Regions from separate parts of the Arthrobacter sp. Ms25 genome, predicted to be linked through region 3. Evidence: riboswitches for the same ligand, from Rfam matches in the RefSeq annotation. Region 3 holds a riboswitch; each other region holds the start of a gene.

Region 1 (10,000 bases), on a different contig from region 3:
ATCAGGGTGGCCCCGGTGCCCAGGGCAATGCCGCCGAATTCCAGTCCCGCCACTATCCACGTGAAGTTCGCGATGGCAATGATCAGGCCCAGCCCGGCGGTCGAAAGGTTGATCGGATTGGAGAAATTCACCCGGTTGTCCACCCAGATGCGTACCCCGAGGATGCCGATCATTCCGTAGAGGACGACGCCGGCGCCCCCCAGCACCCCGCCGGGCACCGTGGCGATCATCGCGCCGAACTTCGGGAACAGGCTGAGCAGGATGGCCACGATGCCGGCCACCCAGTATGCCGCCGTGGAGTACACCCGGGACGCGGCCATCACGCCGATGTTTTCCGCGTAGGTGGTGGTCGCGGACCCGCCGCCGGACCCGGCCAGCATGGTGGCCACGCCGTCGGCCATCAGCGCCCGCCCGGCGTACGGGTCCAGGTCCCGGCCCGTCATTGCGGCCACCGACTTCACATGGCCCACGTTTTCGGCCACCAGGACCAGGACCACCGGAACGAAAAGGCCGATCACCGAGAAATGGAAGGTGGGGGACTGGAACTCGGGCAGCCCGATCCAGGCGGCGTCGCCGATTGCCTGGAAATCGACCTCGCCCTGCAGCATTGCCGTGATGTAGCCGGCCACCACCCCGACCAGGATCGACAGCCGGCCCAGGAACCCCTTGAACAGGACGGTGGTCAGCAGGATCACCACCACGGTGACCGTGGCGGTCAGCGGGCCCTTCTCGAAATTGTCCCTTGCCGAACCCGCCAGGTTCAGGCCGATCAGGGCGACGATGGTGCCGGTAACAACCGGGGGCATCAGGACCTGGATCCAGCGGGTACCCGCCAGCTGGGCTGCGAGTCCGACCAGGAAAAGGGCAAATCCGGCCATGATGATGCCGCCCAGGGCCCCGCCGGGTCCGTGCTGGTTGGTGGCGGCGCCGATCGGTGCAATGAACGCGAAGCTCGAACCCAGGTAGCTGGGAACCCGGCCCGCGGTGATGATCAGAAACAGGAGGGTGCCGATGCCGGAGAACAGCAGGGTGGTGGCCGGCGGAAAACCGGTCAGGAGCGGCACCAGGAAGGTGGCGCCGAACATGGCCACTACGTGCTGGGAGCCGATGCCGATGGTCCGCGGCCAGCTGAGGCGCTCCTCCGGGGCGACATAAGTGCCCGGGCGGATGGTTTTGCCGTCTCCGTGGAGGGTCCAGTCCATACCGAATCTGCTCATGGTGGTGCCTTCCGGAGAAAGGGGTGTTTAGACAAAATTCTAGCCGTCCTTCAGAACCGGGGTGCTACGTTGCATAAGAAGCATGCAAGGTCAGGGCGTGGCCTTGATCGCAGACCGACCGGACGATGGAGCAGCATGAGTATTTCAGTTGCAGGACGCGTTGTCCTGATCACCGGCGCAGCCATGGGCATGGGGCGCCTGTATGCGGAGCGCGCCGTACGCGGGGGCGCTGCGGGCGTGGTGCTGTGGGACCTCAATGCCGAGGCCCTTGCCGACGCTGCCGCGGCGCTGCGGGAACTGGGCACATCAGTGATCCACCCCTACGCGGTGGACGTTGCCTCCCTGCCGGACATCACCGCCGCAGCCGAGCGGGTCATCCGGGACGCCGGGGTTCCGGACATCCTGGTCAACAACGCCGGAATCGTGCGCGGCAAGTACTTCTGGGAACACGCACCGGAGGCGGACATCGACGCCGTGATGCAGGTGAATACCCTCGCTCCCATGCAGGTGGCCCGGGCTTTCCTGCCCGGCATGATCGAGCGGCGCACCCCCGCCCGCATCCTCAATGTTGCCTCGGCTTCCGGCACGCTGTCCGTTCCGAAAATGAGCGTCTACACGGCTTCCAAGTGGGCGGTCATCGGCTGGAGCGATTCACTGCGCCTGGAACTGAACGAGTCGGGCAACGGGCACGTTGCCGTGACCACCCTGATCCCCAGCTACATTAAGACCGGGATGTTCGAAGGCGCGCGGGGACCGCTGCTGACGCCGCTGATGGAACCGGAGTACGTGGTGGACAGGGCCTGGGAAGCCATGCTTGCGGGGAAGGCGCGGCTCCAGCTGCCGTGGACCGTGGCACTGGGCAGTGCCCTGCGCAACGTCCTGCCGCAGCCGGCCTGGGACGTGGTGGCAGGACGCGTCTTCAAGGTCTACCAGTCCATGGACCACTTCACCGGCCGGCGGCCCGCCGCACCCCAAGTACAAACCGCACCAAAGGAAAGCACCCAGGCATGAGCAAAATGGTCCCGGCTTTTACCGGAACGTCCTCCAGCGATTCGGCCCCAGGTTTCCCGGATACTTCACCGGCAGCCGTTCCCGCCGTGCTGGCTCGGGTGCGGGAAACCTATGAATCCGGTCGCACCCGGCCGCTCGGGTGGCGGCGGCAGCAGCTCCAGGGACTGGTCCGGTTGTTCTCCGAGCGGGAACGGGAGTTGGCCGATGCGCTGGCCGCGGATCTGGGCAAGAATCCGCTTGAAAGCTACGTCACCGAGCTGTCGCTGGTGCGGGCGGAAGCCGAACACGCCCTGAAGAACCTGGAGAAGTGGACCCGGAGCCGCCGCGTTCCGGTTCCGGCGGGTCTTCAGCCGGCCTCGGCCCGGACCGAACCGCAGCCGATGGGCGTGGTGTTGATCATCGGTCCGTGGAACTATCCCGTGCAGCTGGTCCTGGCCCCGTTGGTGGGTGCCCTGGCCGCCGGGAACGCCGCGGTGCTCAAACCCAGCGAACTGGCCCCGGCCACGTCGGCCGTGCTGGCGGACCTGCTGCCGCGTTACGTTGATCCGGCCGCCGTAGCCGTGGTCGAGGGGGGCCAGGAGGCCAGCACCGCCCTGCTGAAGGAACGCTTCGACTCGATCTTCTTCACCGGCGGGGAGCGGGTGGGCAGGATTGTCCTGCAGGCCGCAGCCGAACACCTGACCCCGGTCACCCTGGAACTGGGCGGGAAATCCCCGGCGGTGGTACTGGACGGCAACTGGTCCGCGGTGGCACGTCGCCTGGTCTTCGGAAAACTGTTGAACGCCGGGCAGACCTGCGTGGCACCGGACTATGTGCTGGTGACGGAAAAGGCTGCACCGGCACTGAAGAAGCACCTGGTCCGGGCCGTTACGGAGCAGTTCGGCAAGGACCCGTCCCGCAGTGCGGACCTGGGGCGGATTGTCAATGAACAGCATTGGGAACGGCTGGTGGGGCTGCTGGACAGCGGCACCATCCTGGCCGGCGGGCGCAGCGACCGCGGCACGCTGTACCTGGAGCCGACCATCCTCACGGATGTGGCACCGGATTCGCCGGTGATGCAGGAGGAAATCTTCGGACCCATCCTGCCGATCATTCAGGTGAAGAACCTCGAGGAGGCAATGCGGTTCATCAATTCCCGGCCTGTTCCGCTGGCCGCCTATCTGTACAGCAACTCCGCGGCGGACCGGAAAACGTTCGAGGACGGGGTCCGGGCGGGCAGCATCAATCACAATGCCAGCACCGTGCAGCTGGCGGTGCCCGGCCTGCCGTTCGGCGGTGCCGGTGCCAGCGGGACCGGCGCGTACCACGGGAAGTACACCTTCGACACCTTCAGCCAGCTGCGGCCGGTTTTCACCAAAGGCACCCTGCTGGACACCCTCCGGTTCGCCTACCCGCCCTATACGGGGCTGAAAAAACGGCTCCTGCGCAGGCTGCTGTAACCCGCTGCCGATGCACGGAAGGGGCGCGCCGGCGGGTGCACCCCTTCCGTGGACCGGGCGGCCTAGGAGATCACACCGTCCACAATGGCCTTGGCTTCGGCCTGGACCTGGTGCAGGTGCTCCTCGCCCTTGAAGGACTCGGCATAAATCTTGTAGACGTCTTCCGTGCCCGACGGGCGTGCAGCGAACCAGGCGTTCTCCGTGGTCACCTTCAGTCCGCCGATGGGTGCGCCGTTGCCCGGCGCCTCGGTCAGGCGGGCGGTGATTTCCTCGCCGGCCAGGCTGGTGGCGGTGACGTCCGACGGCGAGAGCTTGGCCAGCGCTGCCTTCTGTTCCCGGGTGGCGGGGGCGTCCACGCGGGCGTACTCCGGGTCGCCGAACCGGGCGGTCAGCTCACGGTAGCGCTGGGACGGGGTCTTGCCGGTCACGGCCGTCATTTCCGAGGCCAGCAGTGCCAGCAGGAGCCCGTCCTTGTCGGTGCTCCACGGCTTCCCGTCGAGCCGGAGGAAGGACGCGCCGGCGGATTCCTCGCCGCCGAAGGCCGTCTCCCCGGACAGCAGGCCCGGAACGAACCACTTGAAGCCCACCGGAACCTCCATGAGTACCCGGCCCAGGTCGGCAGTAACCCTGTCGATCATGGAGGAGGAGACCAGGGTCTTGCCCACCATGGCGTCCGCGTTCCAGCCGGAACGGTTGCGGTACAGGTAATCGATGGCGGTGGCCAGGTAATGGTTCGGGTTCATCAGACCCGCATCGGGAGTGACAATGCCGTGGCGGTCCGCATCGGCGTCGTTGCCGGTGGCAATGTCGTAATCCCCGGCCCTGGAAATGAGGGAGGCCATGGCATACGGGGAGGAGCAGTCCATGCGGATCTTCTCGTCCCAGTCCAGGGTCATGAACGCCCACTGCGGGTCGACGTTGGGGTTGACCACGGTCAGGTTCAGCTGATGCCGTTCCGCGATGGCGCCCCAGTAATCCACCGAGGCCCCGCCCAGCGGATCTGCGCCGATGTGGAGTCCGGCGCTGCGGATGGCATCCAGGTTCAGCACCGCGGGCAGGTCTTCGACGTAGTGCGCCAGGAAGTCATAGGTGCCCACCGAGTCGGCCAGGCGTGCTTCGCCGAGGGGAATCCGCTTCACCCCTGACAGGCCGTTTTCGAGCAACTGATTGGCGCGGTCGGCAATCCAGTTGGTGATGTCCGACCCGGCGGGTCCGCCCGTGGGCGGGTTGTACTTGAACCCGCCGTCTGCGGGCGGGTTGTGCGACGGGGTGACCACAATGCCGTCGGCCTGGTCCGTGCGGGTGGCGTTGTGCACGAGGATCGCGTGGCTCACGGCCGGGGTGGGGGTGAACCCGTTGCGCGCATCGATCTGCACGTTGACGCCGTTGGCGGCCAGGACCTCCAGCGCCGTGTTCTGCGCCGGTTCGGACAGGGCATGGGTGTCTTTGCCCATGAACAGCGGTCCGGTGATACCGGCAGAGGTGCGGTATTCCACGATGGCCTGGGTGATGGCGGCAATGTGCTGCTCATTGAAGGCGCCGTTCAGCGAAGAGCCGCGGTGGCCGGAGGTGCCGAAGACAACGCGCTGGGCGACGTTGGAAGGATCCGGCACGACGTCGTAATAGGCGTCCAGGAGCGCGGTGAGGTCTACAAGGTCGGAAGGTTCGGCGCGTTGGCCGGCACGATTAGACATACCCCTAAGCATGCCAAAGAAACGCCGCAGGCGGCAGACGCAGGCCTGCAGGTGGAAATTCCGTGCGCGGCCGTATGCTCTATCCCAACGCCGCAGATCGGCGGCAAAGCGGGGGAAGGGCAGGTGGATGGCTTCTTCGGGGACTTCCGCCCGGGCCACGGGCGCCGGCACGCCTGCCGGAATACTCCGCGGCACCCGGATGATGATGGTGTTCTTCAACGCGGCCTACCTTTGCGCCGCACCGGTGTTCTGGTTTTTCTGGACGCAGCGGTCGGCATTCGCGCTGCCGAAGTGGGCGGAAGACACCGTGGGTTTCGCCAGCGGTCCGCTGCCCGCACTGGCCTTCGCCGGGGCCTGGATCGCGGCGTCGGTCCTCTTCGGGCGGGGCCGGCGGCAGGCCGGGGCCACGGCGTTCAACACCGTGTGCGCGCTGGGTGGCCTCGCGGCGGCCACCGCGATGCTGGTGCTGACCAGTGCCGGGCTGGACGGCTGACCGCGCGCCGAACGAGGTAAAGGTGCGGCGGTGGAATCCCTCCGCCGCACCCACCCGGCAGGTCAGCTGTGCTTGTCCTTGAAGTTCTCGTTGTCGGAATTCAAGCCCTGTGCGAGGTTCGAGTGCACTTCCGTCCGCGGGTCGGAATGGTCCTGGCTGCCGCTGCCGTCGGGGACTTCTTCCGAGGTCTGCACCAGGTTCTCCATGGCGTTCTCGATCGGGTTCGTGGATTCCGTCTTCGGATCGTGTGCATTCGTGTCAGCCATAATGGCCTCCTCTGCTGTGAACCATAAGTAACCTTACGGTTCCACTCTAGACCACTGAAGCCGGCCGGCGCCGCTGCCCGCTTACCAAAGCCGGCTGCTGGCGAGGCGGGCACCGGCCCCGAGCGCTTCCAGCTTGGCGGCTGCGATCTGCGGATGCACCCGGCCGCCCAGGCCGCAGTCCGTGGAGGCAATGACGTTTTCCCGCCCCACCAGCCGGGCAAAACGTTCAATGCGGTCCGCTATCAGTTCCGGGTGCTCCACCACGTTGGTGGCATGGGAGACGACGCCGGGAAGAATGATCTTCCCGTCCGGCAGCTTGGTGTCTTCCCAGACCCGCCATTCGTGCTCGTGCCGTACGTTCCCGGCCTCGAAGCTGTAGGCACCGGCATTGATCTGCAGCAGGGTGTCCGCCAGGTGGCGGAACTCAATGTCGGTGGTGTGCGGTCCGTGCCAGGAACCCCAGCACAGGTGGAAGCGGATCTGCTCTTCGGGCAGCCCCCGCAGGGCATAGTTGAGCGCCTCCACCCGGATCTGCGTGAAGCGCAGGTAGTCCTCAACCGAAGGTTCCGGATTGATCTGGTCCCAGTTCTCCGCAATGGACGGATCATCGATCTGGACGATCAGTCCGGCGTCGACAATTGCTTTGTACTCCTCGCGCATCGCATCCGCGCAGGCGTAGATGAACTCCTCCTGCGTGGCGTAGTACTCGTTGGCTATCCGGGAACAGGAGCCGGGGGACAGGGAGGCGAGGAAACCCTCCGTTGCACCCGTGCCGGCCAGGGCAGCCTTGAGGTTGGCAATGTCGCGGGCTACGGCGTCGTACCCCGTGTATTCCACCGGTCCCGTGACCTTAGGAAAAACCTTCTGCGGCCCTGTGGTGATGCCCGAGGACGGGTCGGTGTAGGCATCGGCGAAGCGCTGACGGTCGCGGCGGTCCCCGAAACTGGTCAGGACAATGGCGCCGGGTGCGGAGCGGTGCGGCTCCATGTCCCAAATTCCGGTCTCGGCAACACTGAGGCCGCTGAGCCGGGAGAAGGAATAGGACCACCACGCGCCGTAGTCGACGGCGGAGGACATCGCGTGCCCGTATTCGCCGTCGTTCGGGATGTCGATGCCCGCTGCCTGCTGGCGGCGCACCAGGTCGGCGACGGCGGACTGCAGCAGTTCGGCGTAGCCCTCCGCGGTCGCCGGGTCGGCGGCGCGGGCGGCGTTCGCGGCGATCAGTTCGGGTGTGCGCGGGAGGGAACCGGCGTGGGTGGTCAGAATGCGGTCGGTGCTTTTGCGCATGGCGGTGATCCTTAGGAATCCGTGCTCTTGCCTGCACCGGGCGCCCAGGGGGCGGTGCAGGCCGCTTCGTCATCCGAACCACCCGCGAAGCATGGGGTTGGTGCACGGCCAAGTCGGAGCTTGGCGGCCGTGTCTCCTGAAGCTGGACCCATCGTAGCCATGCTGCCGGGATGCGGCCAAGAAGATGACGGCACGCAAAAAAGGACGGCGGCCCCGGAGAATTCCGGTGCCGCCGTCCCAGGCGCGTGGTGCAGGTGCGCTAGCGCACGCCGCCCATGAGCTTCTTGATCGACGGCGTGGCCACAGCCAGGGCGATGCCGAGGATGATTGCGGTGACGCCGCTGAAGGTGAAGTAGCTGACTTCGGTTGCCGGGTCGTAGAACTGTGCCAGCCAGCCCGCCATAGTGGTGCCCAGGGAAACGGACAGGAAGAACAGCGCCACCATCTGGTTCCGGAAGACTTCCGGCGCCAGCTTGGTAGCCACGGACAGGCCAATCGGGGACAGGAACAGCTCAGCGAACGTGAACAGCAGCAGGATGCCGGCCAGGGCCAGCAGCGGGGTGCTGTTCGGTGCGCCGCCCGAGAACGGAATGAAGGCCAAGAAGGCGAGGCCCATCACGGACAGACCCATCGCGAACTTCAGCGGGGAAGACGGCTGACGGTCGCCCAACTTGGTCCACACACCGGCGAACACGGCAGCGAAGATGATGATGAAGACCGGGTTGATGGACTGCACCCAGCTCGGCGGCATTTCCCAGCCGAAGATCGTGCGGTTCAACGAGGAGTCCGCGTACAGCGCCACCACCGTGAACTGCTGCTGGAACAGGGCCCAGAACGCAGCGCTGGCAATGAAGAGGGGGATGAAGGAATACACCCGCCGGCGCTCCACCTGGTTCACCTTCTTGCTGCCGAGGATGACGACGAAGTAGGCGACGGCCGCCGTGATGGCCACGATCGCCATAACGACCGCGAGGTTCTTGGCAGTAAGGATGTTGAACACGACGGCCAGCACAATGACCACCAGGGCAGCCGCTGCGATGAGGCCGACCTTCATGTACTGCTGCTTCGGCAGCGGGTTGGCCACCTGGTGGGCGGATTCGGGCAGGTTCTTTCGGGTCATCCCGTACTGGATCAGGCCGATGGCCATGCCGAGGGCGGCCAGGCCGAAGCCGATGTGGAAGCCGTAGCGGCTCCAGGCCAGGCCGGTCAGGATCGGGCCGATCAGGGCGCCGATGTTGATGCCCATGTAGAAGATGGAGAAGCCGGCGTCGCGCCGCTGGTCTTTTTCGTCGTACAGGGTGCCCACGAGCGAGGTCGCGTTGGCCTTCACGCCGCCGGAACCCACGGCGATCAGGATCAGGCCGGTGGCCAGTCCGACGGCGCCGGGCAGCACGGCCAGGGAGATGTGGCCCAGCATGACCAGTGCGGCAGCGTAGAACAGCACCCGTTCGGCGCCGAAGACGCGGTCCGCCAGCCAGGCACCGAGGATGGTGGAGAGGTACACGCCACCGCCGTAGGCGCCGACCAAGGAGACGGCAATGGCTTCGTCAATGCCGAGGCCGCCGTCGGTAGTGCTGTAGTACATGTAGTACAGCAGGATGCCCTGCATGCCGTAGAAGGAGAATCGCTCCCACAGCTCAACACTGAAGAGGTTGGCCAACATCCGGGGATGGCCGAAGAAGTTTTTACGCGCTTCTTTTACGCCTGGGGTACTGGGGGTATGGCTCACGCGTTAATGTTCCCACTCCCCGGAGGGGCAAAAGCAGCCACATCCCAAAGATTCCGCCGAACACTAGGCAGCTTTTTGGCAGCTTATGTTGAAGGTCACAGGAAAATGGGATGATTTTGCCCGCGTTACATGCATAAGCCCCTGCATGACGCGCGGATTTGCGCGGCGGGTCCGGAATTCCCCCGCCGCCGTGCGGGTTGGAAGGGGTATGGCCAGCCTCAGCGTTCCCGTCTCCATCCTTGACCGCGCCAACTCCCGGGAAGGATTTTCGGAGGCCAACGCACTCGGTGCCGTCCTTAACCGCGCCGAATCGGCAGAACAGCTGGGCTACCGGCGCTTTTGGGTGGCGGAGCACCACGCCGTGGCCGGGATTGCAGGTTCGGCACCCGCCGTCCTGATAGCCGCCCTGGCCGCCCGCACCAGCAGTATCCGGATCGGCTCCGGCGGCATCATGCTGCCGAACCACGCACCGCTGGTCGTGGCAGAGCAGGCAGCTACTCTGCAGGCGCTGCATCCGGGCCGGATCGACCTCGGTCTCGGCCGCTCCATCGGTTTCACTCCGGCAGTGCGGACAGCGCTGCGGGCGGGACAGGCCGAAGCGGAACAGTTCGAGGAGCATGTGGGCGAGCTGCTGGCCTACCTGGACGGCACCGCGCCGATCACCGCCCGCCCGCAGGACGGCGGGCAGACGCCGGTGTTTATCCTCGCCACCGGAGCAGGAGTGGAAATAGCCGCCCGCGCGGGCCTCGGCGTCGTCCTGGGCGGCCCGGCACTTTTCCGGCGGAACAGCGCCGGGCAGGCAGGGGCCCTGGAGCGGTACCGTCGGGCCTTCCGCCCCTCCGGCCGGTTTCCCCGTCCCTACGT
Region 2 (10,000 bases), on a different contig from region 3:
GGGTGGGCGCTGTTGCCCGTCGTCAGGGATTGGTATAACTGCCGGTACCCGGCGGTTCCGGGACTTTTGCGGCACCGGCCCGGGACATCCGGTTCTTCCGAAAAGAGGTGCCCGCCGTGCCCGCTGCACCCGAGCGTTTTCCTGCCGGCTCCCCCTGCTGGGCAGACCTGACGTCTTCCGATCCCGACCGGGCCCGGGAGTTCTACGCCGGGCTGCTCGGCTGGGACGCCGTGGACCTGGGCAAGGAGTCCGGGCACTACGTCCATTTCCGCCGCGACGGGCAGGCAGTGGCCGGCATGATGCAGAACTCGCCGGAAACCGCGTTTCCGGATTTCTGGACCGTCTACCTCGCCTCCGACGACGCCGGGGCCACAGCCGACGCCGCTGCCGCCGCCGGAGGGCAGGTGCTGCTGGACCCGGCACCGGCCCTGGACCAGGGCACGGTGGCGGTGCTCGGCGACCCCACCGGCGGGGCCATCGGCGTCTGGCAGCCGGGAACCCTCAGCGGATTCGCCCGGATCGATGAAACCCGGGCCCCGGTCTGGTACGAGCTGATGACCAGCAACTATCCGGCTGCCCTGAAGTTCTACCGGGACGTCTTCGGCTGGCAGACAGAAGTCCTTTCCGACACCGCCGATTTCCGGTACTCCACGCTGCAGAGCAACGGCCGCCCGGTGGGCGGGGTGATGGATGCTGCCGCTGAACTGCCCGAGGGCATCCCCTCCCACTGGGAAATCTACTTCGGCCACGGGGACATCGACGCCGCGGCGGGGCAGGCTGAACAGCTGGGCGGTGCGGTACGGAGTGCCCCGGAGGATTCGCCGTACGGCCGGATGGTCCAGCTGGCGGACCCCACCGGGGCGGCGTTCTGGCTGATGGAGGCGCCGGACGCCTGAGCGTCCTACCCGAACACCTCACGCTGCAAGGCTCCGGCTATCTCCCGGACGCTGGTCAGGAAACCGTCGTGTCCGATGGGAGCCTTGATGAGGTGGACCGGCGTCCCCCGGGGAAGGGCCGCCGCCAGGTCCGCCGACTGCTGCGGAAAGTACAGCCGGTCCGACTCCACCGCGGCAATGAAGAAGTCCGCCGTCGTTTCCGCGAGCGCTGCCCGCAGGGATCCCCGGCCGCGGGCGACGTCGTGGCTGACCAGCGCTTCGGTGAGCACCAGATAGCTGTTGGCATCGAACCGGCCGGCCAGCTTGCCGGCCTGATGGTCCAGATAACTCTCCACGGAGTAACGGCCCCGCCCGGCCGGCAGCACGGCACCGAACGGGTCCTCGGCCGCCTGCGGGGTGCGCCCGAACCGGTAGTCCAGTTCCGGTTCGGAGCGGTAGGTGATGTGCGCGATCCGGCGCGCCAGTCCCAAGCCGGCCAGCGGCGGCGCCCCGTTGTAGTAGTCACCTCCGTTGAAATCCGGATCCAGGCGGACGGCTGCCAGCTGCGCCTGGGCAAACGCGATCTGCTCGGCCGTGCTGGCTGCGGTGGATGCGATCACCCCGCAGTGCAGAACCCGGTCCGGTTCGGTCACCGCCCATTCCAGCGCCCGTGCTCCCCCCAGCGAGCCGCCCAGGACGGTATGCCACCGGGCTATGCCGAGCAGGTCCGCGAGCCGGGCCTCCGCCCGGACCGAATCGCGGACGGTTACGAACGGGAACCGCGATCCCCAAGCCAGGCCGTCCGGAGCCGGTGCAGCGGGGCCGGTGGAGCCGTAGCAGCCGCCGAGCATGTTGACCGAGACCACGAAGTACCGGCGGGTATCCACGGTCCGGCCGGGACCAACGAGCTCCTCCCACCAGCCGGGTTCGCTACTGCTCCCCCGGGCTACGTGGCTGCTGCCGGTGAGGGCATGCGGGATCAGCACGGCGTTGCCGGCATCGGGATCCAGCTGCCCCCAGGTCTCGTAGGCCAGGACAACGTCGGGCAGGTACCCGCCGGTTTCCAGTTCCAGTCCGCCGATGGAGGCATACTGCAGCACCCCGTCCTGTCCTACGGGGTGCTGCAGCGGCCGACGCTGCGGCGCCGTGTGCCGGTTCACGGAAGCTACGCTCCCTTGGCGGCCCGGAACCCGGCGTCGAGGTCGGCGAGGATGTCATCGATGTGTTCAAGGCCCACCGAGAGCCGGACGAGTCCCGGGCTGACCCCTGCCGCCAACTGTGCCTCCGCGCCCAGCTGGCTGTGGGTGGTCGAGGCCGGATGGATCACGAGGGACCGGACATCGCCGACGTTGGCCACGTGCGAGTGCAGCTCCAGGCCATCGACAAACCGCTTGCCGGCGTCGACGCCGCCTTCAATCTCGAAGGAAACAATCGCGCCGGTGCCGCGCGGTCCGTATGTGCGGCCCCGCTCAAACCACGGGCTGGATTCCAGGCCCGCATACGCAACCGACACGACGTCGTCGTGGCCTTCCAGCCAGTTGGCCACGGCGACGGCGTTGGCCACGTGCCGCTCCACGCGCAGGCTCAGGGTTTCCAGGCCCTGGGCAATCAGGAACGCGTTGAACGGCGAAACCGAGGAACCCAGGTCCCGCAGCAATTGCACGCGTGCCTTGAGGATGAACGCCAGGTTCGCACCGAGGCTCCCGTTGACTCCCAGGTCCCGGGCATAGACGAGCCCGTTGTAGCTTTCGTCCGGGGTATTGAAGCCGGGGAACTTTTCCGGGTCGGCAGCGAAGTCGAAGTTGCCCGAGTCCACGATCACGCCGGCGATGGCCGTGCCGTGCCCGCCGAGGTACTTCGTGGCCGAGTGCACCACGATGTCCGCGCCCCACTCGATCGGGCGGATCAGGTACGGGGTGGACAGGGTGTTGTCCACGATCAGCGGCACCCCGGCCTCGTGGGCCACGGCGCTGACCCCTTCCAGGTCCAGGACATCCTGGCGCGGGTTGGAAACCACCTCGCCGAAGAAGGCCTTGGTGTTGGGCCGGACCGCCGCCCGCCACTGGTCCAGGTTGTCCGGGTCCTGCACGAAGGTGGTATCGATGCCGAAGCGCTTGAGCGTGTGCTTCAGCAGGTTGTAGGTGCCGCCGTAGAGGCTGGGGCTGGCGACCACATGGTCGCCGGCCTGCGCCACGTTCAGCAGGGCGAAGGTTTCCGCGGCCTGCCCGGAGGCGAGCAGCAGGGCGCCGACGCCGCCTTCCAGGGAGGCGATCCGGTTTTCCACCGCTTCCTGGGTCGGATTCCCGATCCGAGTGTAGATCGGTTCCAGTTCGGCCAGGGCGAACCGGTTCGCGGCCGCCTCGGCATTCGGGAAGACGAAGGACGTGGTCTGGTAAATCGGCAGGGCGCGTGCGCCGGTAACGGCGTCGGGCTCCTGGCCTACATGGATCTGCCGGGTTTCAAATGACCAATCTGCACTCATGATGCTCCCTCAAACCAGGGGCCGCACAACGCCGCCGGGGTGCATCCGGGTACGCCGGATGTCCGGTGGGGTCGTGGGACCCGCGCTTGCCGGACGCCCGTTTGGCGTACGGCCAGGTCTTCACCCGGGGCACCCCACCGCGGTTGGAGGGTTGCCGGCCAGCAAGCCGGGGCTATCTGCTGGCACTCATGACCTGCACCTATGGAAACCGATCTGCCGCGCCCGCGCAACCTCTGTGACGCACCGTGAAATTACGGACCCGTTGGGCGGCGATGTGGTGCTGCGCAGGGAGAATTTCGGCACTTAGGCTTCCCTTGGTCGAGACCCGTATCACGACGTGTCACAATGGGCCGCATGCGCTTGGACCATGTTTCTTATGCCTGTGAATCTGACGGTCTTTTGGCCACCACCGAGAGGATTGCCAATGCTCTCGGCGCCGACTTCGTAAAGGGTGGCGTCCACCCCCGATTCGGTACCCGCAATATGATCCTGCCCTTGGCCAACAACCAGTACGTCGAGGTGGTGGAGGTCCTGAACCACCCGGCCTCGGACAAGGCACCCTTTGGCCAGGCCGTGCGCCAACGCTCCGAATGCGGCGGCGGCTGGATGGGCTGGTGTGTTGCCGTTGATGACCTCTCGCCCTTCGAGGAACGCCTCGGCCGGGAATCGGTGCCGGGCAACCGCAAGTTCCCGGACGGCCAGGAGCTGACCTGGCGGCAGATCGGCATCAACGGCTTGATTGCCGATCCGCAGGTGCCCTACCTGCTCCGCTGGGACGACGGCACCGAGGAGCTGCACCCCTCCAACGCCATTCCCGGGATGCCCGGTTCGGTGAAGCTCAAGTCCCTGACGATTGCCGGATCCGCCGCACGCGTCACGGACTGGCTGGGCCATCCCGTGGAAAAGCCGCTGGAGAACGTCGATGTCACGTGGATTGCTCCGGCCGGCACCCCGGGCATCATGTCCGTCACCTTCGACACAGCCAACGGGCCCGTCGAGATCTAGTTCCATCCACCGGGGGGAAGCATGGCGGCGAGATTCACCGTCCGGCGACGGCACGGGCGGCTTCCGGATGCTCCCCGGCCTCCGAAGCCGCCGTCGCCACTGGTGTTATTCCTGTACTCGCTCTTGGGTCTGGCCATGGTTGCTCCCCTCCTGTTCCTGTACGTGCCGGCCGTCGAAGGCGACCGGCACGTAACGCACATCGGCGTCCGCGCCGAGGGAACGGTGGAGCGCGTTTACACGGAACGACGAGGCAAGCGGAATAGCCGGACCGTCACCATGGCTGAGGGCCGGTACGTAGATTCCGGTAGAACGGCGAGGACCGTAACCTGCCAGGTGCGCACCTGGAAACTGGTTGGAACCCAACCCCCCGAAGCAGTGAAGGGCGAACGGGTGACCGTGCTCTATGACCCGGAGGACCGGGACCGCGCAGTGGTGGACGGCTGGCAGCGCGCCTACGGGGTCAGGGGCGGGCTCTTCCTTGTGTGGTTCTTCATGTGCGCTTTCGCGCTGGTGCTGGCACCTGTCCAGGGCGTCCGGAAGCTGCGCCGGCGCCGCCTGTAGCGGCACGGACGAGACGTTCGTTGAGCCCTCGCACCAGCCCGGCGTCGATCTTCACCACCCGGCGGTCGTAGGTAAGCAGTCCGTTGACCTCGTCCTCGACGTCGGTGAGCTGGGTGTAGACGGTGGCGGCCAGGCCGCGGGCCACTGCGGGTTCGATCTGCCGACGGTGCAGCCGCTCGTAGGCCCGGGCCAGGGCAGCGCGGGACCGGAACCGGCGGTAACCGAACTCCTTGTCGTTGAAGGTGTGCCCGGGGATCCGCAGGCTGTACCCGCCGTATTCGGACAGCACCACGGCACGGCTTCCGGCCAGCCAGTCCTTCCGCAGCCGGAAGGGCACAAAGTAGACGTGCACGCTTTTGAGGTCTCCCCCGCCCTGATCGTGCCAGCCGCTGGCATGGTCGATGGTCCGGGTCGGGTCCAGGCCGCGGAGCAGCTCAGCGACGGCATTGGCATCGAACTGGCCCCATCCTTCATTGAACGGCACCCACACCGCGATCGACGGGCTGTTGCCCAGCAGCTCCACCGTGCCGTGCAGTTCCGCCAGGAATTGTTTCCTGCCCTGTTCGTCGGCCCGCCCGAAGGCGGCGTAGTCGTCGTCGGACCGGTGCGCCGCGCCCACCGCTGGGGCCGTAACCACGGCGTGCTTATAGGCCGTGCCGCCGTTGACCAGGTCCTGCCAGACGAGGATGCCCAGCCGGTCCGCGTGGTAATACCAGCGCAGGGGCTCGATTTTGATGTGCTTGCGCAGCATGGTGAAGCCGAGGTCTTTCGCGGCACGGATGTCCGAAGCCAGGGCCTCGTCCGACGGCGCGGTGTACAGCCCGTCCGGCCAGTAGCCCTGGTCCAGCAGGCCCGCGTGGAAATACGGCCGCCCGTTCAACAGCAGCCGCAGGTGCCCGGCGTCGTCGGGCCCCACGCCTACGGTGCGCAGCGCCGTGTAGCTGCGGACGCGGTCGGTTTCCGTCCCGTCCGCGAGCAGCCGCACGGTGACGTCGTACAGGAACGGGTCTTCCGGGGACCAGAGGCGCGGATCCGGAATCGGAATCCGCACCGGGGTTCCGGGGACGACGACGGCGTCCGCCACCGGGTGTCCGTCCGCGGAGACGGTGACTTCCGCCTGCAGGTCAGTGCTGTCCGGGGCGGACCGGACGGCGTCGACCAGCACCGTGGCGGTGACCGCGTCCAGATCCGGGACAAGGACCAGGCGGGCGATACTGGCCTGCGGCACCGCTTCCAGCCAGACGGTCTGCCAGATCCCGGACTGCGCGGTGTACCAGATGCCGCCGCGGTCCAGGGTCTGTTTGCCGCGGCTGGCGGAACCGGTGTTGCTGAGGTCCCGGACCCGGACCGTGATGTCGTGCGGGCCGCCGTCGCCACCTGCGGCCAGCGCATCGGTGACGTCGAGGGAGAACGGGAGGTAGCCGCCGTCGTGCCCGCCGACCGGGATGCCGTTGACGGTGACCGAGCAGCTGGAGTCCACGGCCCCGAAGTGCAGCAGCATCCGCTCCCCCGCGAAGCCCTCCGGCAGGGTCACGGACCTCCGGTACCAGAGCAGCTGCTGCGGCTGCAGGTGCCGGTTCACCCCGGACAGCGGTGCCTCGGGTGAGAACGGCACCAGGATCTGTCCGTCCCAGTCCCCTTCCTCCGGTGCCTGCTCCCGCCGGGTGCTGGTGATTGCGTACTGCCAGTAGCCGTTGAGATTCAGGTAGCTGTCCCGGGCCAGCTGGGGGCGGGGGTATTCCTGCAGGACGGATTCGGGGTCCAGGGCGGCGCCCCACGGAGTCATCAGTGTCACCGGGCCATCCTATGCGCCGCTTAGTCGCCGATTCCGATGGCCGGGCCGAACAGGGCGAACCCGACGAAGCCGGCAATGTCCACCAGCGCATGCGCGATCACCAGCGGCATCACCCGGCGTGTCTTGTAGTAGGCGTAGCCGAAAAGCAGGCCCATCAGGAAGTTGCCGATGCCCGGGCCGATCCCCTGGTACAGGTGGTAGCTGGCCCGGATCAGGGCGCTGGTGAGGATGATCGCCGGTGTCCCCCAGCCCAGCTGCCGGAGCCGCAGGAACAGGTAGCCCACCACGATGACTTCCTCGAGCACGGCGTGCCGCATGGCGGAGAGGATCAGCACCGGCAGGGTCCACCAGTACGTGTCCAGCGCTGCGGGGACCAGCGCGGTGGTGATGCCCAGCGCCCGGCCCGCGGCGTAGACGCCGAGCGTTCCTATGCCGATCACCGCTGCCAGAACCACCCCCAGTCCGAAGTCCCGCAGCGGGCGGGCGAACGTGAATCCGATGCGTCGGAAGGCGGACTTCCCGGGCTCGGTCAGCAGGAACAGGACCAGCGCCACCGGCAGGAGCGAAAAGAAAATACCCAGCAGCTGGTACACCAGGTCGAAGTAGGGCCGGTCATCGAGGACCGGGTTCAGCGTGGTGGTCTGGTCTCCCAGCGGAGCCTGGGTCGCCTTCTCGATGAGTTCGACGACGGCGTACACCCCCGACCGGCCCAGCGACAGTCCCAGCACAATCAGGATTTCGAAGATCAGCATCCGGCGTGCCCGCGGGTCCAGGGTTTCGGCGGAGGTCGAGGGCAAGGCAGCACGCATGGACACCATTGTGCCGGACAAGCCGCGTACGGCGGAGCCGCTGCGGCGGAACGCGGCCGCGATCGCGCCATGACAGGGTGCAGGGGTTTTCCCCTCGGTTTCCCGGCGTCCCCGCGGCCCTGCCGCGCTACGCTGTGCGGATGAATGAGCAAGAGCATCTGGAGGGAACGCCCCGCCGGCTCACGGCCCGGGTCACCGGCGAGGTTCAAGGCGTGGGCTTCCGGTACCGCACCCTTCGCAAGGCACTCCAGCTGGGCCTGACCGGCGTCGTTTCCAATGCGGCGGACGGGTCGGTGCGGGTGGTTGCCGAAGGCCGGGAGCCGGATCTGGACGGGCTGCGCGAGTTTCTGCGCGGCCCGAAAGCACCCGGATCCGTGGCCCACGTCGAAGAATCCTTTTCCCCGGCCACCGGGGAATTTTCCGACTTCAGTGCGGAATAACCTAGCCTTCACCCGCGGGCGAAGCTCCGGCGGGAAGGTTAAAAGGGAAAACGCCGGCAGACGTGGGGTTGGTTGGGGGAAACAACCCTTGTCTGCCGGCGTCCGGACCGGTCACTACTCGGTCCATTCATCACTCGCACCCTTATGAGGTACTAATGACGATAAACGCCTCGTCTGGGTAGGTGCTGAAGGCAACCTGACAACTACCTGAGTATGGGGCCGAAATTCCGTGCAAGAGAGGCGGGGCCGGGAGGCGGGCTAGGTTGCCTGCGTCAGGCTGCGGCAAGCTGCCGTACACCCACGGAGTCTGACCGGGCGGGCGCAGAGGAAAGTCCGCAGGACGGGGCTCCCGCCTGGCGCGGCAGGATCTCCTGCTGGGCAGTGCGGAAGCCGGGAATGGAAAGGGCGGCCGAGGAAACCGCGGCTCCACCCGATCCGCTGTTCCCGGCAGATGCTCCGCCGGATCCGTTCTTAGGGCCTTTGTCTCCGCCCGTACTCTTCCCGCCCGCACCCTTGCCCGCAGTGCCCGGTTTCTTCCCGCCGGTGCTCTTTTTCGGTGCGGTGCCGGCCTGGCTTGCGGTGCCGCGGGAAGCGGAGCCGTTGGCAGGGCGGGCCTTGCCGGCCTGGGCCTTGTTGCTCGGGCGGGCCGGCTGGTTCGGGGAAGCCTTCTTCTTGCTGGCCGACTTATTCACGGCGGACTTGCCTGCAGTCGCGGTCTTAGCCGTCATTCCGGCGGCGGCAACGGCAGACTTCTCGGCCGCGGCGGCGGATGTCATTGCCGCCGTCCGTACTGCCAGGGCTGCGGCTACGTCCACGGCATCCACCGTCTGCGGCATCCGGACGGACACGGCCGGCCGCCCGTGAGGCGTGGCCGGACGCAGCGCCGCCATGATCTCCTCAGTCGCGGACCGGGTGGTGTCCACAAATACGGCAGCCGCGTTATCGTCGGGAGCGGCTTCCACGCGCTGTCGCGCTGCCTTGGAAAGGACGCGGTAAAGGGCCGAAATGACCACCAGCAGGGCCGCGCCCGTGCCATAAAGAAGAATCAGCGAAAAGGCCAGTGAGGTGGTGCCGCCGGAAAAGAATCCGATCCCGATAACAGCAGAAATCAGCCACAGCGTACTAAGAAATTCCAGGATCGTACGAACCCGGAGGTAAAGCGGACGCTGCTGCACGCCAACAACTTTCGGCGGCAAGAAATCTGGCACTGAGACTGACCTTTCGAGCACTGCATTTTTAATGCAATCAAGCTTTTGTCGGAGTGGACTGTTACTACAACTCTAGGCATGTCTCGGGAACCTAATGACCATACGCGCGCACCTTGGCTGATTCGTTACGCGTTCATTGATGAGATCTTCATCACAGTGCGGTCCGGGCGGGGCTGAGTGCTTCGCGGGCATCATTTCCGCCGCCCTCGCCAAGCAGGATCCGCCCTGCCAGCTCTGCAATCGCAGAGGATGTCTGGAACCCGTAGCCGCCCTGCCCTGCGAGCCAGAAGAACCCCGGCACGGTCGGGTCCCACCCCACCACGGGCAGTCCGTCCGGCGCCTCGGTGCGCAGCCCGGTCCACGCACGGGCAACCCCGGTGATGCCCATGGTGGTGACGCTGTTGACCAGTTCCACCAGTGCCCGCACATCGGCGTCGCGGGGCCGGGAGTCCTCCGCCGCGCTCGGCTCGCGCTCGGACGGCGATATGAGTACCTGCCTGCCGTCGGGCCGGTAGTAGAACCGGTCACCGGCATCCGCCACCATAGGAGCCGATGCGTCCAACGGCCGTTCAACGTCGACCACTGCCGCGGTGCGGCGGTAGGGAGTGAGTCCCAGCGGGCGTGCCCCGAAGCTCCCGGCAACGGTATCCGCCCATGCTCCGGCTGCGTTGACCACTACCGAGGCCTCAAAACGACGTCCCTCTCCGCTGACCTCCCAGCGCTGCGACCCGGGCGTCCCCGTGCGCCGTGCCGCGTGAATACGCTGGCCTGTCACGGTCCGGCCGCCGGCCGCTGTCACCCGGTGCCGGTGGTACTCCATGAGGG
Region 3 (10,000 bases):
GCGGATTCCGGAAGGTCCCGGCCGGCTGCGGAAACGACGCCGCGACCGGATCCGGCGGGCTGACCAGGAACACGCCGCGGGCGCCGCCGGGGTTGCGCAGCAGCCATTCGGCCGCGGCCAGACAGCCGAGGCTGTGGGCCACCAGAACCGTCTGCCCGTTCTGGCGACCGGCAGCGCGGTCAAGCGCTGCCATCCAGTCCTCCAGTTCCGGCTCATCCCACGACGACGGCGCAATGCGCGTGACATCCGGCAGCTCCGACTCCCAGCGGCTCTGCCACTGCTCCGGAGGTGAGCCTTGGTAGCCCGGGACCATGGTGATGTGCACTGGAGCTGCTTCCTTTCGAGGGTCCCGCATGTGAGCGGGAATACTGCCGACATTTCCGGCGCTGGAGATTGCATGAAGAAAATAGGATTCCTGTCCTTCGGACACTACCGGAACGCCATGGGATCGATGACTCCCAGTGCGCGGGACGCAATACTGCAGCAGGTGGAGCTGACGGTGGCGGCTGAGGAGATCGGTGTCGACGGCGCGTACATGCGCGTGCACCATTTCGCCCCGCAGTTCTCGGCTCCTTTCCCGCTGCTGTCCGCCATGGCGGCCCGCACCAGCCGGATCGAACTGGGCACGGGCGTCATCGATATGAGGTATATGAATCCTCTGGCGATGGCCGAAGATGCCGCAGTGGCGGACCTCATCAGCGGCGGCAGGCTGCAGCTCGGCATCAGCCGGGGATCCCCCGAGCCGGCCCTGCGCGGGTACGAATCCTTCGGCTACGTTCCCGGCCCGGAGTCCTCCGACGCCGAGATGGCACGGCAGCACACCGAAGTGTTCCGGGCCGCCATTGCCGGCGCCGGAGTGGCACAGGCCGATCCGGCGATGACGGGCAGTACCGGCGCCATGGCCATCGACCCGCTGTCCCCCGGACTGCCGGAACGGATCTGGTGGGGGTCCGGGACCCGGGCCACCGCCAAGTGGACCGGAGAACAGGGCATGAACCTGATGAGCTCCACGCTGCTCACCGAGGACACCGGTGTACCGTTCGACCAGCTCCAGGCCGAGCAGATCGAGGTGTACCGCAAGGCCTGGTCCGACGCCGGACACCAGGGCACGCCGCGGGTGTCCGTCAGCCGCAGCATCATTCCGCTGGTGACCGGGCAGGACCGGCACTACTTCGGCCTTCGGGCCCAGGCCGAGGGCCGGGACCAGGTGGGCCACCTCGACGGCGGTCTGGCGCGGTTCGGAAAGAGTTACATCGGCGAACCCGATGTCATTGCCGCGGAACTGGCCGCGGATGCCGCCGTCCAGGAGGCCGACACCGTGCTGGTGACCGTGCCGAACCAGCTGGGCGTGGAGTACAACACACATCTGCTGGAAAGCATCGTCAAGCTCGTTGCTCCGGGGGCCGGCTGGCGGTAAGTCCCTCACCTTCAGCATCCGCGCTGAAACCGTGGCGCCTACGGGGCCTGGATCCGGCGGCAACGAAATTCCCCGCTCGCTTCAGCTCGCGGGAAATACTAAAGCCGCCTCCTCCAGGCCCCTTCGTGCGTCCGTCGCCGGGATGCTGTATTTCCACGGCACATTGACCCACCCCGTTATTGGCTACCCCACCGGCGGCGGCATCAAAGGGCTAAGCGGTCTCGGCCTTGTACCAGCGCGTGAAGATTTCCACCGTGACGTCAGCGAGGCGTCCCAGCTGGTCCCGTGGCACTGTCATTGTTTTTGGACCGATTGCCCATCCATCCGTATATCCCTTGGCAAGGTGCAAATGCTCGGCGAGGTACCGTTTCGCCAGGACGTTTTTCCACTTTCCCAGTTTCCGGCTGCTGCTTCCCGGCGGATGGAAACTCACGAGGAGTTGCTCCTCTTCGCCTTCAAGCACCTCTCTCTGAAGTACCCGCAGGTGCTCAACCCAGCCGGGAACCGCATCGGACGTCTCCGGGTCGAAGTAGTTATCCCCGTTCTCCGGAACTTCAATTCCCACATGGCTGATAAAACGCACAGCGTCCAAGCTCTCAGGCATGCCCCGGCCGGCAACCTCCAGGTGTCCGCGGATTTTCCGCCCGCAGGCGAGCGCCGGGGACTGAATCGCGATCGATGGCATCCCGCTGCCGCCCCGACGTATATCGACACTCCACCCGGGAAGCCTTTCCCCCACCTCAAGCGCTGCAAGCCAGGCCTCTACGGTGCTCTTTAGGAGCCGCCCTTCGCCGTGGATGTCATCCATCGTGAGCCTGGAACCATCGAAGCAGGCAAGGGTATCTTCCCAGCCGATAATGCTCACGTCCGGAAATTCGGAGAGCCATGAGGGTGCGAATTCCGTACTCGGCACCAGGACAAAGATCGTCGCGTCTCCGCGGAAAGCCTTGATCTGATCCCTGACCTGCTCCCTCGTTAGCTCGTGATCCAACTTTGCTTCAATGCCGACGATATTGTCTTCGAAGTTAAGCTGCACATCGATCCGGACGGTACTCTGCGAAGCATCGTCAACGCGATACTTCACTTCGCACATCACTTCCCGAAAGGTACCCAGGGATTTACCGCTGACTTTCTCGAGGAGATGCACAAAGCGGCGGTGGTCATGGCGGATTTCAGCGGCCAGCGCCCGAGTCGCCATCGGCTCGGTGCGGTAGATCGTATTCAATGTCATGCCGTCCAGAATGTCCTAACCCGCTCTATGTGCCTAATTCGACCCGCCGGTCTCGGCACCGGGATTATTGATTGTTGATGTTCAACGTGCATTGGTTCATTTTCGGTATTTCTATTTATTCGTCTCCACCGAGCGCCTTCGTACGTCCAATACCTCGGGTATGTGAACCAGCCCCGAATTGAACGCCGCCGGGATTGCTCCCCGGTTACACTTCTGAGGCTGCCGGACATTAAGAGGGCATGAGCCTGCAAACCATTCGGAAGGAACAACGGGACGTGGACAGGGAGAAACGTTTCCTAGCCGCCCACGCCGCCGGACACGATCGCATCTACCGTTACTTCCGGCGTAGAACCAATAACGCTGCCACTGCTGAAGATCTGTGCGCCGAAGTCTTCCGGATCACGTGGGAGAAAACCGGGCAGGACGAGGGTCTTTCAGTCATGGTGCTGTTCGGGATCGCGAAAAACGTTCTCCGCAACCATGAGCGGTCCGCGTTCCGGTCCGCGAGTCTTCTGGGAGCACTGCAGCTCGAACGGGAACACGAGCGGAGCGACGACGACTCCCGCGTCCACGAAGCCCTGGCCAGACTAGGCCCGGATGAGCGCGAAGTGCTGCTTCTGACGTACTGGGACGGTTTCAGTTCCAGCGAGGTTTCTGACCTGCTGGACACCAGTGCCACCGCCGTCAGGATGCGCCTGCACCGGGCACGCAAGGCGCTTGGCCGCCTGCTGGAAACGGAATCACTTTCAGAGGGAGAAAAATGATGAACGACTCGCGTCTTTCGGGCGGTATCAAACGCCTGCTTGCATCTGCTGATCCCGCGCGCTCCGTGCAGGAACACGAACTGGCTGAAAGCCGCGCCAGGTCCCTGGCCCTGATGAAATCCCCGCGGGCGGCACACGGAGCGCCCACTTCCCGCGTGCGCACCACACCTCCGCTGAACGCCCGCCGTGCCACGGCGGCCCGCGCCCGCCGCCGTGTTCTACTAGCTTCCGCCGCTGCAGTGTTGCTGGTTGGCGGGATTGTGGTGGCCGACGCCGTCAGGCCCGGAGGACCGGGCGCGACTGCCGAAGCTGCCCAAGTCCTGAACGATGCGGCGGAAACCACCATCCGTACCTCTGATCCAGTGGTGGGCCCAGGCCAGTACCTGAAGATCGACACCACCGAGCTGACCTGGAGCGGAAAGCAGATGCCTGACGGCAGCGACCTTTCCTGGCAGGCTACCGTCAGCGATCAGCTCTACGTACCGGCAGATAAGAACGGGGAATGGGTCTGGAACCGCGGAGAGCGGATTCCGCTGGAGTCCTCGTCCGACGCCGCCAAGGCTGCGGCTGCTGAAATGGCCGAGTTGATGCGGAAGGGGAAGGGCGGGATGCCGGATCCGACGGTAGGAATTCAGCGTGGCCAGGGCGGGGACTTCTACGGGCACGCGCCGATGGTCATCATCGGTACCGCCCTGAACGAAGCCGGAAGCCTGCCCCGTGATCCCCGCGCCCTGCTGGACCTCATCTATGACCGGACGAATGGCGCCAACAAATCCCCGGAACTGGCAGCCTTCGTCACGATCGCTGACGGTCTGCGTACCGGGGCTGTCCCCGCTGACCTGCGGGCCGCGATGTACAAGGCTGCCGCCCTCATCCCCGGTGTCACAGTTGGGGACCGGCAGGCAACGGTGGACGGAAGGACGGGTATCGCCATCGGCATCCCCTCTTTGGAGGGAACGTCACGGGCCGACATCATCATCGATCCAGCCTCGGGACTCGTCATCGGAGAACAGGAAGTGCTGCTGAAGGACTTTCCCGATGCCCCGGCTGGCACTGTCTCAACCTGGACCTCGGTAAAAACCTCAGTGGTGGACTCCGCGCCATAAAACACTGTCCGGCTCATCCGGCATTGGCACCGGATGGGGATGAGGGTGCTGCACCCCGGGCGCCGGACGGGCTGGGCTAGGCGGCTTTAATAACTTTCGCGAGCTCTGCGAGCAAAAGTCTTCGTTGCCGCCGTTCCGGTCCGCCCGGTACCCCTCCCAGCCGCACGACCCGAACGGAATGCCACTGTCGAAATGTCAGTGGGCTCCGCTACAGTAGTTTTCAGCTTCACGAGATGTGGCCTTCGCCCGGGAAACCGGGCATAAAAGCTCCGACTGGCCCCACACCAACCCCACTGTTCGGCGGGTGGTTCGGATGACGAAGCGGCCTGCGTCGCCCGTCGCAGGCAAGGACAACCTGCAAAGGAACCCACTGTGAGCATTTCCAGTGTCAGCAAATCCGGTCTCGGCAACTGCAGCGGCTTCGCCCCGGGACACAACATCCATTGGATCCACAACCGCCGGCTCCAGGGCTGGGAGCAGTGGACCGACGTCGACGTCACGGCCGATCCGCAGCTGGACCTCATCTACCTGGTCTCCGAAGGAATCCAGCACCTGATGTGGTTCCACAATGTCCCGGCCGTCGCCACCGCCCTGGCGGCCGCCGTCGATACACCGCAGTGGTGCCAGCGCTATTCCACACTGATGGTCCCCGGCGGGTTCGACTCCGATGCGCGGAGCTCTTTTTTCTACTTGGCCCGGCCGGAGCGGGTTCTGCCATGCAACGGCTCCCTGGTCCGGGCCCCGGAAACCGAGCGGATTGAGAAGGCCGGCTCCTAGGTGCTGCCCCGGCAGCTTCCGTACAGCTGATGCGGCCCGGCAGGGCCGGTAGCCGCATCAGCTGTACGGAAGGCACGCTGGGTCCGTCCGCCGGACTACTGCTGCAGCAGCTCCGGCGGCACGGCGTACATCACCAGCACGCCCAGCAGGTTCTTCGCCGCATGCACGCCGTAGGAAAGCATGAAGTTGTTGCCCGCCCAGACATAGAGGCCCACCAATGTGGCACCCATGGCCAGGTACGGCATGAGCACCGGCAGGGACAGGGATTCCTTGCCCACGATATGGATCGAGGCGAACAGCAGCACCGACAGGATGCAGCACGCCCAAATATTCCAGTACCGGCTGAGCTTGCCGATCAGCAGGTGCCGGAAGATGTACTCCTCCACAAAGGGTGCCAGCACCACCAGCAGCGGCACGATCAGCCAGGGCGAGACCGATCCGACGAATCCCTGCACGGCTTCCTGGTTGGCCGCAGTCTGGACATCCCCGGTCAGCAGCACGCCCACCATCGTCGCGATGAGCATGAGGATGACGCCGGCGGGAATCAGGGAAAGCGTCAGCAGCGGACGGGTCGCCAGGATCTTCGTTTCCCGCACCACGTAGGGGCGGGCGGCAAGGAATGCCAGCAGGCCGGCAACCGCGTAGAACGCGAAGTTCAGTACGTAGGAGGCAGTCAGGGGATCCGGAACCAGCAGTATGAGCACCGGGAAGACAAGTCCGGGGGCAAAACTCAGCACCAGCAGGAACACCACGTAGAACCCCGCCGCCACCGCATCGCTCCGGGTAAAGCGGTAGGGAAGCCACGGGATGTTCGGGGCAGGACGCCCCGACGGACTTCTCCGGTATTCGTTGGCAGTCATTACCTCAGGATATGGGCCGCAGCTGAAGGAGGCATCCCCGCTAGTTCAGCTCGGCGATCACCGGCGGCATGGCGTCAAGCAGCTCCCGGGCCAGGAAGCTCAGCGGACCCCGCGATGCGGAGAGCCGGTCTCCGCTTGCGGCATGCAGGTAGGTGCCCCAGCACGCAGCCTGTTCCGGCGTCGCGCCGCGGGCCAGGAACCCGCCCACCGCACCGGCGAGCACATCACCGGATCCTGACGTACCCAGACCGGAGTTTCCGGCCGGCACTTCCCAGCTCTTTCCGTCCGGGGCGGAGATCAGGTTATGCGCGCTGACCACCGCCGAGTATTTCCGTGCCACGTCCAGGGACGCTTTCGCCAGGTCCAGGGACTCCTCCTCCGTGCCCTCTTTCCCGAGCAGACGCAGGATTTCGGCACGGTTTGGGGTGAGGACAAGCCGGCCGGCAAGCGTATCGAAGAGCTCCGGCAGCCCGGGCAACACGCCCAGGGCATAGGCGTCCAGCACCACCTGGGTCTTTTCCCCGAGCAGCGGCACCACGGATTGCAGCAGTGCTGCCGTCCGGTCAGGATCCCCCATCCCGGGACCGATGACCACGGCGGCGGCGGAGGAGAGGTCGGCTTCCAGCAGCGGCCCGGCGACGCGGCCGTCAATCTCGCCCGATTCCTCGGGCAGGCCGACCACCCCGGATTCGGGAATGGCCACGGCGACGGCGATCGCGGCCGACTCCACCACGGCCATGCTGAGGCGTCCGGCGCCGACGCGGAGGCCGGCAAGCCCGGTCAGCATGACGGCGCCCGGGGTGCGGCGGGAGCCCCCGACGACCAGCACGGTCCCGCGGTCCTCTTTCCCGGACGCATCGGTGGAGAGCCGCCAACCGCGCAGCAGCGCAGGGGTTACGACCTCAGCGGGGGTGGATGTCATCAGTTTCTCCTGCGTGTTCGGTCACGGGTGCTCCGCCGTCCTGCAGGTGGAGCACGCTGTTGAAGGTGTGCAGCTTCCAGGGTCCGGTGCCGTCCGGACGCACCAGCCGCGTGACGGAACCGTTGCGGACGCTGTTGGCGGCGGCCGTGTCCAGCAGTTCCTGCTCACTCATGCGTTCGCAGACGTAGCGGATCAGGAGGATCACGGCATCGTGGCAGACCACGGCCACCCGCCTGCCGTCTTCCTCGTCATCCAGGTCGCGGAATACGGAACGCAGCCGGAGCGCGACGTCGGCCCAGGACTCGCCGCCTGGCGGCCGGTACGCAAATTTGCCCAGCCAGGACCGGCGTTCGGCTTCCTCGGGGTAACGAGCGGAGACGCCCGCGGAGGTCAGCAGATCCAGGATCCCCAATTCCCGGTCCCGCAGGCGTTCATCGATCCGCATACCAGCAGCGGCCAGTCCGGCCAGTTCCGCCGTCTGCCGGGCCCGCAGGTAGGGCGAACACCAGACGGACTCAGGCAGCTCTGCGGCCGGAAGTCCAGCGAACCAGCGACCCAGCGCCTGCGCCTGCTGCTCGCCGTCGGCGCTCAGCGGAACATCCGGGTCCCGCCAGGGCAGGTCGATACGTTCGGCGCCCTCGCGGCTGGCCCGGGTAGCCGCCACGTTGCCGGCGGACTCACCGTGCCGGATCAGAATCAGTTCAGTTGCACCCATGGTCCGACTCTACCCGCCGTGCCCCGGCGGCACAGGGAAACCGGAACCGCAGAAAGAATCTGCTCCGCCCCTGTAACTGGTGGGGTCCCTGCGCCTAGAGTCTGCCCATGGGGAATTCATCAGAAAAAGAAACCTGCACGTTTCCGCGACGGCGCCCGGAGCGGAACCGGCTGGTGTCAATTGCGGCCGTGGCCGTGCTTGCCGGTGCCCTGGCTTCCTGCTCGCAGCCCGCCTCGGACCCCGCTGCCTCGCCGTCAGGAGATCCGGCGGCGAACAGCTCCCCTGCACCCGGTTCCGGCACCGAAACCGGCAGCCAGGCACCGGAGGCCGGCAGTCTCATGGATCCGTTGGAAGGGAACAGGCCCGCTCCGACCGGTACGGAAACTGTCGTCATCTCCGAGCAGGGCACCGGGACCGGTTCCTATCCACTGCCGGCAGTCCCGTCTCCGGGCGAAAAAGTCATGGTCACCGCTTCCTGCCCCGAGGGTGAGCGGATAATCATCGAAAGCGACGCCGGCCTGCTGTGGGCAGACCTGGTGTGCGGAAACCCGGCGGTCTCGTCCTACATCAGCAAGGCGGCAACGGCAGGGACCACGGACAACGAGATACGCGTCAGCACAGCGGAGGGCCAGCCGTACTGGCTCCTGGTCACCGTGCAGGAGCCGGCGTCCTGAGGCCGCGGAACCTCCGTGTCCTCCGGGCTGCAGCGGGCTGTCAGGCGGGTTTGGCCCCGGGCGATAAACTCGGGTTGTGAGCACAGAACTTCCAGCACAGGTGTCCGATATCTTCGACCCGCAGCAGTGGCGTCTTGTCTCCGGGTTCGAGGACCTGCAGGACATGACCTACCACCGCCAGGTGGAACGCGACGACGACGGCGCCGTCGTGCGGGACCTGCCGACCGTGCGGATTGCGTTCAACCGTCCGGAAGTCCGCAACGCCTTCCGCCCCGGCACCGTGGACGAGCTGTACCGGGCCATGGACCACGCCCGGATGACCCCCGACGTTGCCACCGTACTGCTCACCGGCAACGGCCCCTCCCCCAAGGACGGCGGCCATTCCTTCTGCTCCGGCGGGGACCAGCGGATCCGCGGCCGCGACGGATACCGGTACGCCGAGGGCGAGACGAAGGAAACCATCGACCCGGCCCGCGCCGGACGTCTGCACATCCTGGAAGTCCAGCGCCTGATGCGCACCATGCCCAAGGTGGTCATCGCCGTCGTCAACGGCTGGGCAGCAGGCGGCGGGCACAGCCTGCACGTGGTCTCCGACCTGACCATTGCCTCGCGCCAGCACGGCAAGTTCAAGCAGACAGATGCGACCGTGGGCAGCTTCGACGCCGGCTACGGCTCGGCGCTGCTGGCCCGGCAGATGGGGCAGAAGAAGGCCCGCGAGATCTTCTTCCTGGCCCGGGAGTACTCTGCCGAGGAGATGGTGGCCATGGGAGCGGTGAACGAGGCCGTGGACCACGAGAACCTGGAAAAGGTCGCCCTGGAATACGCCGCAGACATTGCCCGGCAGTCGCCGCAGGCCATCCGCATGCTCAAGTTCGCCTTCAACCTTGCCGATGACGGCCTGGCCGGCCAGCAGGTCTTTGCCGGCGAGGCGACGCGGCTGGCGTACATGACGGATGAGGCGGTGGAGGGCAAGGAAGCCTTCCTGGCCAAACGCGACCCGGACTGGTCCTCGTTCCCCTACTACTTCTAGGACCGTTGTGGAACTTCTTCCAGTCCTCGTGAACCCCGGCTTCGACGCCGGCATGCTGCTCTCCCCGCTCGCCGATGCGCTGGCCGGAGAGGGCCCGGCCGTCGCCCCGCACACCGATCCGGCGCAGACCTTCACCGGTGAACTGCCCAATGACGACATTGCCCTGGTGATCAGCACCTCCGGTTCCACCGGCACCCCGAAGCAGACCATGCTCAGCACGGATGCCCTGGCGGCATCCTCGATGGCCACGGCCCTTGCCCTGAAGGCGGACGGGCAATGGCTGGCGGCCCTGCCGGTCAACTACATTGCCGGAATCCAGGTCCTGGTCCGCTCCCTGTACGCCGGGACGCAGCCGGTCTTCATGGACCTGTCCGTGCCGTTCAGCGCCGAGGGTTTCACCCGGGCCGCCGAGGACATGACGGACCGCAACCGCTTCACTTCGCTGGTACCCACCCAGCTGCACCGCCTGCTGCAGGATCCGGCGCCGGAAACCCTGCGCGTGCT

Evidence for each region. A riboswitch is a leader RNA that binds a small molecule or an ion and turns the genes downstream of it on or off. The one in region 3 is predicted to bind S-adenosylmethionine.
Region 1: linked by a shared signal. The riboswitch ahead of AC5RT8_RS08760 (cobalamin-independent methionine synthase II family protein) and the one ahead of AC5RT8_RS11770 (hypothetical protein) in region 3 are both predicted to bind S-adenosylmethionine.
Region 2: linked by a shared signal. The riboswitch ahead of AC5RT8_RS07290 (bifunctional o-acetylhomoserine/o-acetylserine sulfhydrylase) and the one ahead of AC5RT8_RS11770 (hypothetical protein) in region 3 are both predicted to bind S-adenosylmethionine.

Annotation. Positions count from the first base shown of each region.
Region 1 is NZ_JBNHFP010000003.1:126,132-136,131, reverse strand. Features, by position in the region: gene AC5RT8_RS08790 (uracil-xanthine permease family protein) at 1-1,217, opposite strand, end outside; gene AC5RT8_RS08785 (SDR family NAD(P)-dependent oxidoreductase) at 1,353-2,228, shown strand; gene AC5RT8_RS08780 (aldehyde dehydrogenase family protein) at 2,225-3,667, shown strand; gene pgm (phosphoglucomutase (alpha-D-glucose-1,6-bisphosphate-dependent)) at 3,730-5,361, opposite strand; gene AC5RT8_RS08770 (hypothetical protein) at 5,489-5,854, shown strand; gene AC5RT8_RS08765 (hypothetical protein) at 5,917-6,120, opposite strand; gene AC5RT8_RS08760 (cobalamin-independent methionine synthase II family protein) at 6,202-7,407, opposite strand; SAM riboswitch class IV at 7,426-7,549, opposite strand; gene AC5RT8_RS08755 (peptide MFS transporter) at 7,667-9,136, opposite strand; gene AC5RT8_RS08750 (MsnO8 family LLM class oxidoreductase) at 9,345-10,000, shown strand, end outside.
Region 2 is NZ_JBNHFP010000002.1:596,307-606,306, reverse strand. Features, by position in the region: gene AC5RT8_RS07300 (VOC family protein) at 117-896, shown strand; gene metX (homoserine O-acetyltransferase MetX) at 902-2,035, opposite strand; gene AC5RT8_RS07290 (bifunctional o-acetylhomoserine/o-acetylserine sulfhydrylase) at 2,041-3,357, opposite strand; SAM riboswitch class IV at 3,435-3,551, opposite strand; gene AC5RT8_RS07285 (VOC family protein) at 3,712-4,362, shown strand; gene AC5RT8_RS07280 (DUF3592 domain-containing protein) at 4,498-4,923, shown strand; gene AC5RT8_RS07275 (glycoside hydrolase family 2 protein) at 4,853-6,709, opposite strand; gene AC5RT8_RS07270 (CPBP family intramembrane glutamic endopeptidase) at 6,739-7,527, opposite strand; gene AC5RT8_RS07265 (acylphosphatase) at 7,668-7,967, shown strand; gene AC5RT8_RS07260 (hypothetical protein) at 8,240-9,142, opposite strand; gene AC5RT8_RS07255 (NAD(P)/FAD-dependent oxidoreductase) at 9,327-10,000, opposite strand, start outside.
Region 3 is NZ_JBNHFP010000004.1:53,483-63,482, reverse strand. Features, by position in the region: gene AC5RT8_RS11795 (RBBP9/YdeN family alpha/beta hydrolase) at 1-325, opposite strand, end outside; gene AC5RT8_RS11790 (LLM class flavin-dependent oxidoreductase) at 398-1,417, shown strand; gene AC5RT8_RS11785 (hypothetical protein) at 1,629-2,648, opposite strand; gene AC5RT8_RS11780 (RNA polymerase sigma factor) at 2,888-3,412, shown strand; gene AC5RT8_RS11775 (CU044_5270 family protein) at 3,409-4,518, shown strand; SAM riboswitch class IV at 4,743-4,875, shown strand; gene AC5RT8_RS11770 (hypothetical protein) at 4,891-5,295, shown strand; gene AC5RT8_RS11765 (CPBP family intramembrane glutamic endopeptidase) at 5,391-6,155, opposite strand; gene AC5RT8_RS11760 (NAD(P)H-hydrate dehydratase) at 6,196-7,077, opposite strand; gene AC5RT8_RS11755 (histidine phosphatase family protein) at 7,058-7,792, opposite strand; gene AC5RT8_RS11750 (hypothetical protein) at 7,900-8,466, shown strand; gene AC5RT8_RS11745 (1,4-dihydroxy-2-naphthoyl-CoA synthase) at 8,543-9,496, shown strand; gene AC5RT8_RS11740 (AMP-binding protein) at 9,504-10,000, shown strand, end outside.